DNA from 3 places in the Pseudonocardia yunnanensis genome. Region 2 is predicted to be linked to each of the others. Evidence: riboswitches for the same ligand, from Rfam matches in the RefSeq annotation. Region 2 holds a riboswitch; each other region holds the start of a gene.
The links. Region 2 has a riboswitch for S-adenosylmethionine ahead of ABD743_RS43825 (aminotransferase class V-fold PLP-dependent enzyme). Riboswitches for the same ligand answer to the same signal wherever they lie in the genome.

Region 1: linked by a shared signal. The riboswitch ahead of ABD743_RS37265 (FAD-dependent oxidoreductase) and the one ahead of ABD743_RS43825 (aminotransferase class V-fold PLP-dependent enzyme) in region 2 are both predicted to bind S-adenosylmethionine.
Region 3: linked by a shared signal. The riboswitch ahead of thrC (threonine synthase) and the one ahead of ABD743_RS43825 (aminotransferase class V-fold PLP-dependent enzyme) in region 2 are both predicted to bind S-adenosylmethionine.

What each region holds. Positions count from the first base shown of each region.
Region 1 covers NZ_BAAAUS010000049.1:54,405-59,531, reverse strand. The annotation lists gene ABD743_RS37280 (amino acid ABC transporter ATP-binding protein) at 1-218, opposite strand, end outside; gene ABD743_RS37275 (amino acid ABC transporter permease) at 215-1,189, opposite strand; gene ABD743_RS37270 (GNAT family N-acetyltransferase) at 1,186-1,674, opposite strand; gene ABD743_RS37265 (FAD-dependent oxidoreductase) at 1,745-2,917, opposite strand; SAM riboswitch class I at 3,221-3,314, opposite strand; gene ABD743_RS44640 (putative leader peptide) at 3,634-3,771, shown strand; gene ABD743_RS37260 (LLM class flavin-dependent oxidoreductase) at 3,854-5,083, shown strand; gene ABD743_RS37255 (NtaA/DmoA family FMN-dependent monooxygenase) at 5,080-5,127, shown strand, end outside.
Region 2 covers NZ_BAAAUS010000068.1:27,243-32,369, forward strand. The annotation lists gene ABD743_RS43815 (alpha/beta hydrolase family protein) at 1-795, shown strand, start outside; gene ABD743_RS43820 (aminotransferase class V-fold PLP-dependent enzyme) at 795-2,303, shown strand; SAM riboswitch class IV at 2,394-2,509, shown strand; gene ABD743_RS43825 (aminotransferase class V-fold PLP-dependent enzyme) at 2,544-3,917, shown strand; gene ABD743_RS43830 (methionyl-tRNA formyltransferase) at 4,006-4,962, shown strand; gene ABD743_RS43835 (HAD family hydrolase) at 5,005-5,127, shown strand, end outside.
Region 3 covers NZ_BAAAUS010000039.1:124,091-129,217, forward strand. The annotation lists gene ABD743_RS32750 (MFS transporter) at 1-32, opposite strand, end outside; gene thrC (threonine synthase) at 1,163-2,434, opposite strand; SAM riboswitch class I at 2,443-2,559, opposite strand; gene holA (DNA polymerase III subunit delta) at 2,687-3,664, shown strand; gene rpsT (30S ribosomal protein S20) at 3,755-4,015, opposite strand; gene ABD743_RS32770 (alpha/beta fold hydrolase) at 4,176-4,928, shown strand; gene ABD743_RS32775 (GGDEF domain-containing protein) at 4,947-5,127, opposite strand, start outside.

The DNA of each region.
Region 1 (5,127 bases), on a different contig from region 2:
TCGACCTGCACGAACCCGCGATCGACCTTCTCCAGGTGGTTGATCGCCCGCAGCAGGGTCGACTTGCCGGACCCTGACGGCCCGAGCAGGACGGTCACCTCCCCCGCGCGCACGGTCAGGTCGATGCCGCGAAGCACTTCGAGCGCGCCGAAGCTCTTGTGCACCCCGCGCAGATCGACCATCGGAGGGGCGGCCGTGACGCCGACCGGGGCCGTCATGCCGGCACCCGCTTCCGCAAGAGCGCGAACCCGGTGCGCACCGACGCCCGGAACCGCTGGATGGGCGTCGGCGGCACGGTCCGCAGCGCTCCACGGGCGTAGTGACGCTCGATGTAGAACTGTCCGATCGACATCACCGTGGTGAGCACCAGGTACCAGATGGCCGCCACGAGCAGGAGTGGGATGACCCGTCCGTTGCGGGTGTAGATCACCTGAACCTGGTAGAAGAGTTCCGACAGCGCCATGATGTAGACCACCGACGTGCCCTTGACCAGCCCGATCAGCTCGTTGCCCGCGGTCGGCAAGATCGTGCGCATCGCCTGCGGGAGCTGGATCCGGCGGAACTGGCGAAGCTTCGGGATACCCAGCGCCGCGGCCGCCTCGAGCTGCCCCTGGTCCACCGAGAGAAACCCCGAGCGCACCACCTCGGCGGCGTAGGCGGCCTGGTGCAGTGCGAGTCCCAGCACCGCGGCCGTCACCGGGCTGACGAGGTCCATCGTGCCGACGGAGAAGAAGCCGGGACCGAACGGAATGCCGAAGCTGATCGCGCGGTAGAGCAGCGCCAGGTTGTACCAGAACAGCAGCTGCAGGATCAGCGGCACCGACCGGAAGATCCAGATATAGGTCCAGCTGACGGAGCGCAGCAGGGGGTTCGGCGAGAGCCGCATGACCGCGAGCACCGTGCCGAGGACGAAACCGATCACGATCCCGAGCACCGTCAGCTGCAGGGTCAGCGCGACCGCCCGCAGGATCGACGGGGCGAAGAGGAACTGCCCGACGGTGGGCCAGTCCCACGCCGGGTTGGTGACGAGCGCGTTGATCGCCATCGCGAGCAGCACCGCGACGATCACGGTTGCGGCCCACCGCCACGGGTGCCGGGACGGAACGACGACGAGCCGTTCGTCGACGTCCTGGGTGGCGGCCGGTGGGCTGTTCGCGGTCACTGCCGCGGTATCGGGAGCTGCGCTCATCGAGAGCTCACTTCCTTCTCGAAGGGGTGCTTGCCGATCTGCTCGGCCGGCAACTCCGGGTCGTAGAGCGGTCTGTAGCCGGTGGCGAGGTAGAGGCCCTTGGCCTCCGGCTGGCGCGGTCCGGTCGTCAGGTAGATCCGGCGGTACCCGCGGGCGGCGATCTCCCGTTCGAGCTCGGTGAGCACCCGGCGGGCCAGACCCCGGCGGCGGTGCGCCGAGTGCGTCCAGATCCGCTTGAGCTCGGCCGTGTGGTCGTCGAAGCGGCGGAAGGCGCCGCCTGCCACCGGGTCGCCGTCGGCGAGCAGGAGGATCAGCCCGCCGTCCGGGGCGCCGAACTCCTCCGGTCGACGACGCATCTCTTCGCCGATGTCGCCGAGCGAGTGTCCGTAGCGCGTCGTGTACTCGTGGTCCAGCTCGGTGAGCATCGGCACCACCAGCGGGTCGGTGTAGGCGACCTGGCGAACCTCCAGCGCAGGAGAACTCATCGCAATCCCTCGCTGCACTCGGTCAGCGCTTCGCGGGGACGCTGTAACACTGATTCGCTCGCAAGCTCGCTCATCGCCCCGCCGCCGCGGGCACGCGGTCGATCACACCGGTCGCGAGGTCCGCGAGCACCCGCCCCAGCGCCGGGGCGAACGCGAGCCCGTAACCCGAGAACCCCGCTCCCACGACCAGAGGACCGGCCGTATCCAGCAGAAACCTTCCGTCGGACGTCGACGTGCGGGTACAACCGATCGGTTTGGGAAGTCTGTGGTCGAGCCCTGGCAGGAAGGCGGCCACGTACTCCTGCAGCCTGCGCAGCTGTGCCGGCTCCGGCGCGAACGCGTGCCGGTCCGGGTGGGTCTGCGTCCCCACGCCGTGGAACCCGAGCTTCACGCGTCCGTCCGCAGTGGACGTGCCGTGGACGCTGCTGGGCCAGCCGTCCTCCGGACCGGTGTGGTGGACGAACGTCGGCCATGCGACGTGGTGAGGGGAGAACGGGGCGACCCCGCCGTGCAGCGGAAACGTCGCGGGTTGCTCCTGCGTCACCCGCAGCCTGGGCAGCTCGACGAGCCCATCGAGCAGATCCGCCGTGCGCGCTCCCACCGCCACCACCGCCCGGCCGGCGCGGATCGGGCCTCGTGGTGTCTCGACCTCGACGAGATCGTCTCCGCGCACGGCGATCGCCGTCGCCGGCGTGGAACGGTGGACTACGGCCCCGTGCGCCACGGCAGCCGCGGTCAGAGCGGCGACGGCGTGATCGGCGTGCAGACGGCCGGACCGGTCCGGCTGGTGCAGCACGGGGCCGCCGAACACCATCCCCGGCCACCGGTGCGACGCCTCGTCGGCATCGAGCCACTCATGGGCGATGCCATGCTCGCCGAGGGATCCGGCGAGCGCCCTCGTTCGGCGCGGGTCACCATGGTCGACGCCCCCGGTGATCTGCAACAGAGCTGCGCCCGTCTGGGCCTCCACCTCGCGCCACAGCGGCAGAGCGTCCATGGCAAGGCGCACGTACGGCGCCGCAGGGTAGGACTGCCGGTAGAGCTCCGCCGATCCGTACGGGAAACCGCGCGCACGCCCGGTCTCGAACTGCTCGAGCTGCACCACCTCGCGGCCCCGACCGGCGAGCTGCCATGCAGCCGCCGCACCGACCACGCCGCCGCCGATGACCACGACGTCGACGACTCCGGCGCGCACGGACCTCGACAGACGGCGCGCCGCCGGGATGTGCGGGAACGTTGGCATGACTGTCCTTCCACGACACGGACAGCAGGAACCCCCGACGCGGGGGAACAATCCACTGTGGACAAAGACGGCTCCGGAACCGCCGGAATCACCGTCCTGCAGAGACCTGACCGAGGCGCGTCAGAGCCCAGCCGTACGCGTCAGCGCACGGGAAGCGGGGTGGCTCGAAGGCCGGGATGGGTCAGCGACAAAGAGCGGCCTGCGTGCGGCACAGATCGACGTGCCGACGCTTCGACCAGATGGACGTCAACCACGTCGACGACCGCGTGGCCGCCGGCCGGGCGTCCGATCGACGCACGATGTCTCCCATCGATCCTGGCGTTAGCACCCGGCGCCATGAGGCACATGGTTGCTGCGGCTTCGACGAGCCAGATCTCTCGGCCGCTCTGGATGGACGGCATCGAATGTAGGCGACCACCCGATGGATCTGTCAAGGATGTGACGAACACACGGTCTATCGGACGCGTGACGACCCGCGGCCCATGGCCGGATCCGACGGGCTGTTGATCCTTCGGTATCGAGTATCTATGGTCGCTGCTACGGCGGACGACGCCTCGAGCACCGAACGGAAACGGCGTTCGATCGGCTCTCGCCCAGCCCGAACGGACGGTTCCCGCCACGCCCGCAGCTCGTACACCAGAACGTCGGCGTCGTCGCCGGCGGTGTGGGGCACGACCCGTTGATTGCGGGGGCCGGGCTCTCTAGCGTCGATCACGATGCCGATCCGGGCCCACGCCCGGCGGCCGGGAGGGGATCACGTGGACGCAGCGCCCGAGCGCCGTCGTCGCGTCCCGCTCGTCCGGCGGCACCACGTCGATCTGTGCCGCACGAGCACGGCGATCTGTCCTCGCTGATCAGTAGCCCGCCCGCCCCAACCGCGCGTCGTCGACGTCGCGGTTCAGTTTCCGTCGGCATCTGATCCCTCCGGAGGCACCCGTGGCATCCGAACCCCTGCACCTGGCCGTCGCGCTCGACGGCGCGGGCTGGCACCCGGCCGCCTGGCGCGAGCCCGGCACCCACCCCCGCGAACTGCTGACCCCCCGGTACTGGACCGATCTGGCCCGCACCGCCGAAGCCGGGCTGCTGGACCTCGTGACGATTGAAGACAGTCTCGGGCTGCAGTCGCACAGCCCCTTTCAACCGGACGACCGCGTCGACGAGGTCCGCGGCCGGCTCGACGCGCTGCTCATCGCATCCTTCCTCGCACCGCTGACCAGCCGGGTCGGGCTCGTCCCGACCGTCACCACCACCCATACCGAGCCGTTCCACGTCTCCAAGGCAGTGGCCACGCTCGACCACAACTCGCACGGCCGCGCGGGCTGGCAGGTGAAGGTCTCGGGCCGGGCCGAGGACGCCGCGCACATCGGAAGGCGGGAGATCACCCGCCCCTCGGCCGAGGAGCTCACCGCACCGCGGCTCCCCGAAGCGCTCGTCGCGCTCTTCGACGAGGCGGCCGACGTCGTCCGGGTGGTCCGGCAGCTGTGGGACAGCTGGGAGGACGACGCCGAGATCCGCGACGTCGCCACGCGCCGGTTCATCGACCGCACGAAGGTCCACCACGTCGACTTCGAGGGCCGGTTCTTCAGCGTCCGGGGACCGTCGATCACCCCGCGGCCCCCGCAGGGCCAGCCGGTGGTGGTCGCGCTCGCACACCGGCGGGAGCCGTACGAGCTCGCCGCCCGGGGCGCCGACCTCGTCTTCGTCACCCCCACAGAGCAGCGAGACGCGGCCGCCCTGCTCGCCGACGTGGAGCAGGCCGCCGCCGACGTCGGGCGCACCGGTGAGCCCCTGCATGTCTACGCGGACCTCGTGGTCGTGCTCGACACCGCAACCGAGCCCGGCGCGGCACGCCTGCGCCGACTCGACGACGTCGCCGGCGAGCCGTACACGTCCGACACGACGGTGTTCACCGGTTCCGCCGCGGAGCTCGCCGACCTCGTCGCCGCATGGCAGGCCATCGGGTACCGCGGAGTACGGCTGCGGCCCGCGGTGCTGCCCGAGGACCTCGACCGGATCGTCGCCGACGTCGTCCCCGAACTGCAGCGCCGAGGCCTGTTCCGCACGGTGTACGAAGCCACGACGCTGCGCGGACTGCTCAGTCTGCCGACCTCCGTTCCCAACCGCTACGCCGTCGGCGCAACCGGCCTGAAAGGACGATCACGATGAGCGCACCGCGTAAGCAGATCATCCTCGGCGCCTACCTGGGCGGC
Region 2 (5,127 bases):
ACGCGCACCGGCTACGCCGTGCTCCGCGTGGACGATCGCGGCGTCGGGGGCTCGAGCGGCGATCCCCAGCAGGCGAGCTACGACGACCTCACCAGCGACACTCTGGCCGGGCTCGCGTTCCTGAAGGGCCGCACCGAGATCGACCCCGCGAAGATCGGGCTGCTCGGCCACAGCGAGGGCGGCTACCTCGCGCCGCTCGTCGCCCAGAAGGCCGGCGCGGGCGGGGTAGCGTTCGTCGTGCTCATGGCTGCCCCGGCCGTCACCGGGGAGGAGGTGCTCGTCCTGCAGAACCGGTTGCTCTTCCAACAGGCCGGCGCGCCCCCGGAGCAGGTCCAGGCCCAGATCGACTACGTGCGCAAACTCAGTGGGCTGCTGCGGGCGGAGGACTACGACGCCGCCCGGCAGCTCTCCCGCGACCGCATCGCCCAGCAGACCTCGGCGCTGCCCGAGGATCAGCGTCCGAGCGCCGAGGAGCTCGAGGCCCAGCTGCCGGCAACCCCCGCGTACCGCGCTGTGCTCACCTACGACCCCGCGCCGGCCCTGCGGGCGCTGCAGGTGCCGGTGCTCGCCATCTTCGGCGCAAAGGACCTCCAGGTGCCACCGACCCAGAGTGAACCCGCGCTGCGCACGCTGCTCGCCGGCAAACCGGACGTGACGATCCGCACCTTCGCCGAGCTCAACCATCTGATGCAGCCCGCCACCACGGGCGCCATCACCGAGTACCCGACGATCGATACGACGATCGACCCCGAGGTGCTCAACCTGGTCACCAACTGGATGAGCGAGAGGTTCTGATGCCCGACGTCGACCCTGAGGAGTTCCGCAGGCTCGGTCACGCCGTCGTCGACTGGATCGCGGACTACCGTGCCGGCGTCGCCGGCCGGCCCGTGTTGCCCGACGTCCAGCCGGGGTGGGTGCGCGAGCAGCTGACGCCCACGCTGCTGTCCGCCGGCCTGCCCGAGGAGCCGCAGCCGCTCTCCAGCCTGCTCGACGAGATCGACCGGGTGGTCGTGCCGGCCACCACCCACTGGCAGCACCCCGGCTTCTTCGGCTACTTCCCGGCCAACGCCTCGCTGCACTCGCTGCTCGGCGACATGCTCTCCACCGGCCTCGGCGTGCAGGGGATGCTCTGGGCCACCTCGCCCGCAGCCACCGAGGTGGAGCAGGTGCTGCTCGACGCCATGGCGGGAGCGCTCGGGCTGGACCCTGTCTTCACGTTCGCGGGCGGCGGGGGCGGGTCGATCCAGGACTCCGCGTCCTCGGCGGCACTGGTGGCGCTGCTCGCGGCCCTGCACCGCAGCAACCCGGACTGGCGGGAGCGCGGCGTCGACGGCACGGAGCGCGTCTACACCACCGCCGAGACGCACTCCGCGCTCGCGAAGGCCGTGCGGGTCGTCGGGCTGGGCAAACAAGCGCTGCGGATCATCGAGCCGTCGCCGGGCTCGCTCGCGATGTCACCAGACGCCCTGGCCGCCGCGCTCCGGGCCGACTCCGAGGCGGGGCTGCGGCCGGTTCTGGTCTGCGCCACCATCGGCACGACGGGCACGGGCGCGATCGACCCGGTGCGGGAGATCGCGCATGCGGCGGCCGAGCACGGGGTCTGGGTGCACGTCGACGCCGCGTGGGCGGGCGTGGCAGCGCTGTGTCCGGAACTGCGCCACCTGCTCGACGGCGTCGAACTCGTCGACTCGTTCTGCACGAACGCCCACAAATGGCTGCTCACGGCGTTCGACGCGTCGCTGTTCTGGGTGCGGGACGCCACCGCACTCCCGGCCGCGCTCTCGATCACTCCCGAGTTCCTGCGCAACGCCGCCTCGGAGTCCGGGTTCGTCGTGGACTACCGCGACTGGCAGGTGCCGCTCGGTCGCCGCTTCCGTGCATTGAAGCTGTGGGCGGTCGTGCACGGCCACGGGCTGTCCGGGCTGCGGGCGCACATCCGCTCGCACATCGCACTCGCCGAGAAGCTCGCCGGCCGGGTGCGCGAGGATCCCGCGTTCGAGCTCGCGGCCGAGCCGGCGCTGGCACTGGTGTGCCTGCGCGTCGTCACGAGCCACGGGCCGGAGGCGGACGACCGCGCCACCCGCACCGTGCTCGAGCGCGTCAACGCCTCGGGCAGCGCATTCCTCACCCACACCACGGTCGGCGGCCGCTATGTCATCCGGGTCGCCATCGGATCGCTGCTCACGGAGTCCTCGCACGTCGACGCGTTGTGGGAGTCACTTCGCGAGGAGGCGGCGAAGGTCATCGCGAACGATCCCGACGATCGTCCCGATTTCGGCTCCTCCCGCTCGACGCACGTGTAGCGGGCCGCGTCCCCGTTGCCGCCACCCTCCCTGTGGTGGCGGCAACGGCCGCTTGACGATCGATCGAACGCCGACGTAGCGTCAGCGACAGGTCATGAGTGCCAGCACCAAGCCCCGGCTCGCTGGCCGGCAACCCTCCTCCGCGGTGGGGTGCTCCGGGTGACGACCAGGCCGCCGGGCGGGGTGCCCGGTGGCAAGCGCGGACCCGCCTGCGTTGCCGGGTCCCCTCATGAGGAGACCGTGTTGTCGCTCGTTCTTGCTCCATCCGATGTCTCGTCCGCCACGTCACGCGAGCTTCCCCCGGTGGTGGGCCACGACCTCCGGGTGCCACTGGTCACGGGTGGGAACGTGGCGTACGCCAACCTCGATCTCGCCGCCAGCGCGCCGGCTCTGCGCTCCGTGGCCGACCACGTCGCCGAGTTGCTGCCCTACTACGCGTCGGTCCACCGCGGCGCGGGCTACGCCTCCCAGGTCAGCACCGCCCTTCTGGAAGCCGCGCGCGCCACGGTCGGCGAGTTCGTCGGCGCCCGGCCCGAGGACGACGTGGTGGTGTTCACCCGCAACACCACCGACTCGCTGAACCTGCTCGCCGGGTGCGTGCCGGGCACCGTCCTGTGCCTGGACGTGGAGCACCACGCGAACCTGCTGCCGTGGCAGACCGGCGCCCACCAGGTGCTGGGGGCCGCCGACACCGTGGAGGAGACCCTCGCCGGCCTCGAGGCCGCCCTTGCATCGACTTCCGTGGCCCTGCTGGCGGTGACGGGCGCATCCAACGTCACCGGTGAGGTCTTGCCTCTGGGCCGGATCGTCGAGATCGCCCACCGGTGGGGCGCCCGGGTGGTGGTGGACGCCGCCCAGCTCGCGCCGCACCGCAGCATCGACATCGCGGCCACCGACATCGACTACGTGGCCCTGTCCGGCCACAAGCTCTACGCCCCCTACGGCGCGGGCGTGATCGTCGGCCGGCGTGACTGGCTCGACGTGGGCACGCCTTATCTCGCGGGTGGTGGCGCGGTGCGGGAGGTCGAGGTGGACCACACGATCTGGGCCGCCGCCCCGCACCGCCACGAGGGCGGCACGCCGAACGTGCTCGGCGCTGCGGCGCTCGCACAGGCCTGCCGCACGCTCGCCCCGGTGCTCGACGGCGCGGCGCTCGCGCACGAGCGCGCGCTCTCGGACCGGCTCGCGGCGGGTCTCGCCACCGTGCCGGACGTGCGGACGCTGCGGATCTGGTCGGACAGCACCGAACGCGTCGCCGTGCAGAGCTTCTCCCTCCCGGCGCAGCATCCGTCGGGACGGGTGGCCGCCTACCTCTCCGCCGAGCACGGGATCGGTGTCCGGGACGGCCGCTTCTGCGCCCATCCACTGCTGCTCAGGCTTTGTGGGGAGAACGGCGAGGCGCTGCGCGCGAGCATCGGGATCGGCACCACGGAGGAACACGTGGACCGGCTCGTGGAGGCGCTGCGACAGCTCGTCACGCAGGGCCCGCGCTGGACCTACGGACGTGTCGACGGGCGGTGGGTGCCGACCCCCGACCCGCGCGACCACGATCCCCTCGGGATCGTGGGCGACCTGGCTCTCGGCACAGGGGCCTCCGCCTGCAGTTCGGATTGATCATCCGGTCCGATTGATGTTGGACAGGCAAACCTAACAAGCAGCTATCCTCCTTTTCGATCACACATCGGGCGGGGAGGAGTGCTGCATGCGCGTCGTCGTGTTCGGCTACATGACGTGGGGCCATCGGACGTTGGACGCGGTACTCGCGGCCGGGCACGAGGTCCCCGTGGTCATCACACACCCGGAGAGCGACAACCCGTACGAGACGATCTTCAACGACTCAGTGGCCGAGCTCGCGGCCAAGCACGGCGTCCCCGTGCTGGTGCGCACCCGGGCCGACGACGCTGAGGTGGCGGAGCGGATACGCGCCGCTGCCGCCGACGTGATGGTCGTGGCGAACTGGCGCACGTGGCTGCCACCCGCCGTCTTCTCCCTCCCCCGGCTCGGCACGCTCAACGTGCACGACGCCCTGTTGCCCGCCTACGCGGGCTTCGCGCCGCTCAACTGGGCGGTGATCAACGGGGAGCCGGAGGTCGGGGTCACCGCCCACATGATGGACGGCGACTTCGACGCGGGCGACATCGTGCTGCAGCGCGCCACCCCGGTCGGCGACGAGGACACGATCGTCGAGCTGTTCGACCGCACTCTGGCCATGTTCGGGCCGATCACCGTGGACGCACTCGAACTCCTGGCCTCGGGTCGCACCGACTGGGAGCCGCAGGACCGCAGCCGGGCGAGCTACTTCCACCGGCGCAGCGAGGAGGACAACCGGATCGACTGGAGCTGGCCTGCCCGGGACATCGCCAACCTGGTGCGCGCGCAGGTCGACCCCTATCCCAACGCCTACTGCTTCCACGGCTCGACCAGGCTGCGGGTGCTCGCCGCCGGCGTCACCGACACGCCCTACGGCGGCACGCCCGGACGCATCTTCATCCGTGACGGCGCCGGTGGCGTGGTGGTCGTGGCCGGGGCCGACGCCCGCCGCGGCCGCAACGCGGGTCTCGTGATCCGCCGCGTCCGCACCGACGACGGCCGGGAGCACGCGGCCACGGAGTACTTCACGCGGATGGGCGGCTACCTCACCTCGCACCCCACCGCCTGACTCCCTGCGGCGGCGCCGGCCGCCCGGCCACCACCCCGCGAGGTGCGCGAACGCGGCTTCCGGATCGCCCTGGCCAGCTCGGGCAAACAGGAGCACGTCGAGCACTACCTCAGCCTCTTCAACGGCAAGGAGCTCGCCGACGCCTGGACCACCTCAGACGACGTG
Region 3 (5,127 bases), on a different contig from region 2:
CTGCAGGCACATTTATCACTCCCGTCGGCCACGGCGAACCCTTCTGTCGTCGGTGTTGCGCTGCTGGGATGACGCTCTGCCGGGCGCCGGAATCGACCTCTGTGCCGGTCGGCTTCGGTGATCCGGGTGAATCCGATCGGTCGGATGAAAATCGTTGCGGCGAACACACGCTACCGACGCGGGAATGTTGCGATTGAATGTTCTGGATCACACTCGGGAAGGTGTCCCGGTCGTCCGCCGTGGCCGAACCGGACGATTTGCTCTGCTTTGTGACGCCTGGGGACGTGCCGTCGTGCCGTCCGTCTGCGGAGCCGGCCGACCGGCCGGATCCTTCGTCGTCCATTGGCTACGCGCCGAACGCGTGCTTCTGTGGCAGCGTCTCTGGCCTGAACCGCGGTGGTGACCGGCGCTGTGATCGGCAAGAGTCGGTCGAAGCCGGACGGATCTTCAGCGGGGAAGATGAAAGGCGGCCGCTCAGTTGGAACAGTCCGTCCGCCGTTATTTCGAACTGCGGATCCGCCGCGTGCAACGGGATCGCGAGGTGACCTGGCGCAGCGGAATGCGGGCACTCGTGAGTGGATCGCTGCTGTTCTTGGCCAGAGTCGTGATCTCCATGGAATTCGCTGCGCCGGAACTGGACGGGAACAGCACGTGAACGAGCACACCACGTCCGTGGCCGAGGCCGAACCGAAGCCACTGAACAACCGGTGGCCGTGCAGCCTGCGGGGCTGTCGCCGTGAGATCCGGGTGTCGCGGGTGCGCCGGGCACGGCAAGGTGACCAGCGGTGGCCGACGACGACGTCCAGAACTTCGTGCGGGCGTACGGTGTGGTCGCGGTGCTGCTCGCGTGGGCGACCCTGCACCTGAGCCAGGCGTTACGCCCAACTCCACCCTGCTGCCCGACGAGCCACCGTTCTCCGTTCCGGGCCCGCCGAGGCCGACGCTGCTCCACTTCGCCTGGCTGCAGGCGGCTCGGTGCGCTCACCCCTGCAGGTCCTCAGCAGGAGCAGCCCGTTGCCGACTCGACGCCGCAGCCCGTCATGACGTGCATCCCTCCGCCGTGTTCCCGGCCCGCAGCGCTGTCTGGGTGCAGGCCCCGGGTCATGCGTCCCCCCCCGGGGCTGCGTCCCACCAGGCCGGGGCCAAGGCCCGGCCGGTGGACTCAGAGACCGCGCTCGGCGAGGGCCTCGCGCACGGCCTTGCTGGTCGATGGCACCGTGGCCGACGGGCCGATCTGGCCGGCCACCGCGTCGAGGGTCTTGAGACCGTCGCCGGTGATCAGCAGTACCGTCTCGGCGTCGGGGTCGAGCGCGCCCGACTCCACCAGCTTCTTCGTGGTGGCCACGGTGACTCCACCAGCGGTCTCGGCGAAGACACCCTCGGTGCGTGCGAGCAACCGGATGGCGTCCACCACCTCGGCGTCGCTGACGTGCGCGATCGCGCCACCGGTGCGGCGCACCGCGTCGAGGACGTAGGGGCCGTCGGCGGGGTTGCCGATCGCGAGTGAGCGGGCGATCGTGTCGGGGCGTACGGGCTGCACCACGTCGTGGCCGTCCTCGAACGCCTTGGCCACCGGCGAGCAGCCCGTGGCCTGCGCACCGAACACGCGGTAGGGCGTGGCGTCCACAAGGCCCAGCTTTCCGAGCTCGGTGAAGCCCTTGTCCACCTTGGTCAGCTGCGACCCCGATGCCACGGGCACCACGATCTGCTGCGGCAGGCGCCATCCGAGCTGCTCGGCCACCTCGTAGCCGAGGGTCTTGGAGCCCTCGGCGTAGTACGGCCGCACGTTGACGTTGACGAACGCCCAGTCCTCGTGCTCGGCGGCGAGCTCGGTGGCCAGCCGGTTCACGTCGTCGTAGTTGCCGTCCACCGCGAGCAGCGTGCCGTCGTACACGGCGGTGGTGAGCACCTTCGCCTGCTCCAGCGACGACGGGATGAGCACGACCGAGTCCCACCCGGCACGTGCCGCCGCGGCGGCCACTGCGTTGGCGAGGTTGCCCGTGGACGGGCACGCGAGCACCGAGAAGCCCAGCTCGCGTGCGGCGGCGAGCGCCACGGCCACCACGCGGTCCTTGAAGGAGTGGGTCGGGTTGCCGGTGTCGTCCTTGACCCACAGGTTGCGCAGGCCCAGAGCGGCGCCCAGGCGGTCAGCCTTGATCAGGCGGGTGAGGCCGGGCTCGGTGTTGGGGTGCTCCTGCACGGTGGAGGGCACGGGAAGGAGCTGGCGGTAGCGCCAGATCGACTTCGGGCCGGCCTCGATGGACTCGCGGGTGACGGTGCCGAAGTCGTAGGCGACCTCGAGCGGCCCGAAGCACTGCGGGCAGGCGAACTCCGCGGCGAGCGGGATCTGGTGGCCGCACTCGCGGCAGGAGAGGGCGCGAGCGGGCCCGAGGTCGTACGAGGTGGTGGCCGAGGCGTCGGCAGTCAAGGTCATGAGAAGTCTCCTCATCTTTCCCGCATCGTGCGGGTCGGAATTGGCACCGTGATCGAACGCGTGAACGCGCATCGCCGGTTGCCGGGGCTTCGCCGGGCCGTTCCCTCTGCCCCTCTGGATGAGCCATCTGAAGTTGTGCCCGGAGGTTCGGACCGCCGGATGTCCGACACGTTACGACACGATCGACTCGAATCCCAACCGTGGCCCACGATCTGGGAGGCGGCTCACGCGCTGTCGGTGCCGTGCGCGAGCATGGACGCCGTGCCCGCGCCATCCGCACCTGCGCCGCTGCACCTCGTCCTCGGCGAGGAGGAGCTGCTGGTCGAGCGCGCCGTCGAGCAGGTGGTGGCCGAGGTCAGGATCGGCGAGCCCGGCGCCGAACTGCGCCGGTATCGGGCGGCCGATCTCACACCCGCCGACCTGGCCGACAATCTCAGCCCGTCGCTCTTCGCCGAGGGCCGGGTGATCGTTCTGCAGTCGGCCCACGAGGTGGGCAAGGATCTGGCGGCGGCGATCGTCCAGCAGTCCGCCGATCCGGCCGAGGGCATCGTGCTGGTCGTGGTCCATGCGGGGGGCGCGCGCAACAAGCCGCTCGCCGACGCGCTGCGCAAGGGCGGCGCCGTCGTCACCACGTGCAACAAGATCACACGCTTCGAGGAACGGGCCGACTTCGTGCGGGCCGAGGCGCGGCGGGCCGGCGGTCGGATCGCGCCCGACGCCGTGGGCGTCCTCATCGAGGCGGTGGGGTCCGACCTACGGGAGCTCGCCGCCGCGGTGGGCCAGCTCGTGGCCGACACGGGCGGCAAGGTGGACGAGCACGCGGTGCGCCGCTACCACCGGGGGCGGGCCGAGGCGTCGGGGTTCACGGTGGCCGACAAGGTGATGGCGGGCGACCGGGCCGGGGCGCTGGAGGCCCTGCGTTGGGCGATGGTGCTCGGTGTGGCGCCGGTGCTGGTGGCCGACGCGCTGGCCGACGGCCTGCGCACGCTGGCCAAGGTGGGCGCGGCAGGCCGCGGCGATCCGAACCGGCTCGCGGGCACGCTCGGAATGCCGCCGTGGAAGATACGCAAGGCCCAGTCGCAGGTTCGAGCGTGGCAGCCGGAGGCGCTCGCAGTGGCCTTCGAGGCCGCCGCCGAGGTGAACGCCGACGTCAAGGGCGCGGCTGCCGATGCCGGCTATGCCCTTGAACGGGCAGTGCTGCGGATCTGCGCGGCTCGCGAGAGCCGCTGAGCGCATCCCTCGGGGATGCGCGTCCGAGTCGCGCCGGACACGCCACAACGGCGCCGCCCCGGAGGGGGCAGCGCCGTTGGGAGAGCCTGATCAGAGCGCGGCGACGCGCTTCGACAGCGCCGACTTGCGGTTGGCCGCCTGGTTCTTGTGGATGACGCCCTTGCTGGCTGCCTTGTCCAGGGCCCGGGCCGCCGCGCGCTGCAGCTCGGTGGCCTTCTCGTTCTCGCCGGCCTCCACAGCCTCACGGAAGCGCCGCACCGCGGTGCGCACGGAGGACTTGACCGACTTGTTGCGCTGGCGGCGCTTCTCGTTGGTCTTGACCCGCTTGATCTGGGACTTGATGTTGGCCACGCGAATGCCTCGAGTTCTTCTTCGCCTTGTTCCGGTCCGCACCGGCGGCGGGGATCGTGCGTTCACGCCGGGCGCTCAGCGATCCATGCTACAGCCCGGCGACGACCAGGCGGAAATCGGCCCGGGTCCCCGCACCGAGAGTGACGCCTAGGCTACGTGCGTGACTGTGGTTCTGGTGCATGGCAACCCCGAGACCGAGGCAATCTGGGACCTGCTGAGCGAGCGGCTCGCCGCCCGCGGTCGGACAGACCAGGTGCGGTTGTCGCCGCCAGGCTTCGGCGCTCCGGTGCCGGACGGGTGGACGGCGAGCGTCGACGAGTACCGCGACTGGCTGGTGGCCGAGCTGGAGAGGATCGGGGAACCGGTCGACCTGGTCGGTCACGACTGGGGCGGCGGCCACGTGCTCAACGTCGCGATGAGCCGTCCCGACCTGCTGCGCAGCTGGTGCTCGGACGTCGTCGGCATCTATGACCCCGACTACGTGTGGCACGACCTCGCGCAGATCTGGCAGGCGCCCGGCAAGGGCGAGGAGGCGATCGAGGCTCGCCTCGCCATTTCCGACGAGCAGGCCGCGGAAGGCCTGGTCGCCCTCGGCATGGACGCGGGGGTGGCGCAGCGCGTCGCTCCCGGCTTCGACGCCGTGATGGGGCGGTGCATCCTGGCGCTCTACCGCTCGGCCGCCCAGCCGGTGCTCCGCGACCTCGGCGCGCGGCTGCCGGATGCAGCAGCGCGCCCGGGGCTCGCTCTGATCGCCACCGAAGATCACTTCGTGGGTACCGACGAGCAACGCCGACGCGCCGCTGCTCGGGCGGGGGCTCGCGTGGGGATGCTCGACGGGCTCGGACACTGGTGGATGACCCAGGATCCCGACCGGGGCGCGGCCGTGCTCACCGAGTTCTGGGAGTCCCTGTGACCCGTGGGCGCGTGTCGGCTAGTCGGACGGGACGGAAGCTGCGCTCGGCCTTCCCACTCGCGAGGTGACCGTCGCCGGTGTCGCCGAGTTCGACGACACGGACGTTGACGTCAGGGTGGACATGACGCGCTTGGAGTGGACGGGCCCGGACTCCGCCGCGGTGGCTGCGGCCGGGGCGACCGCACCGGACACGACGGTG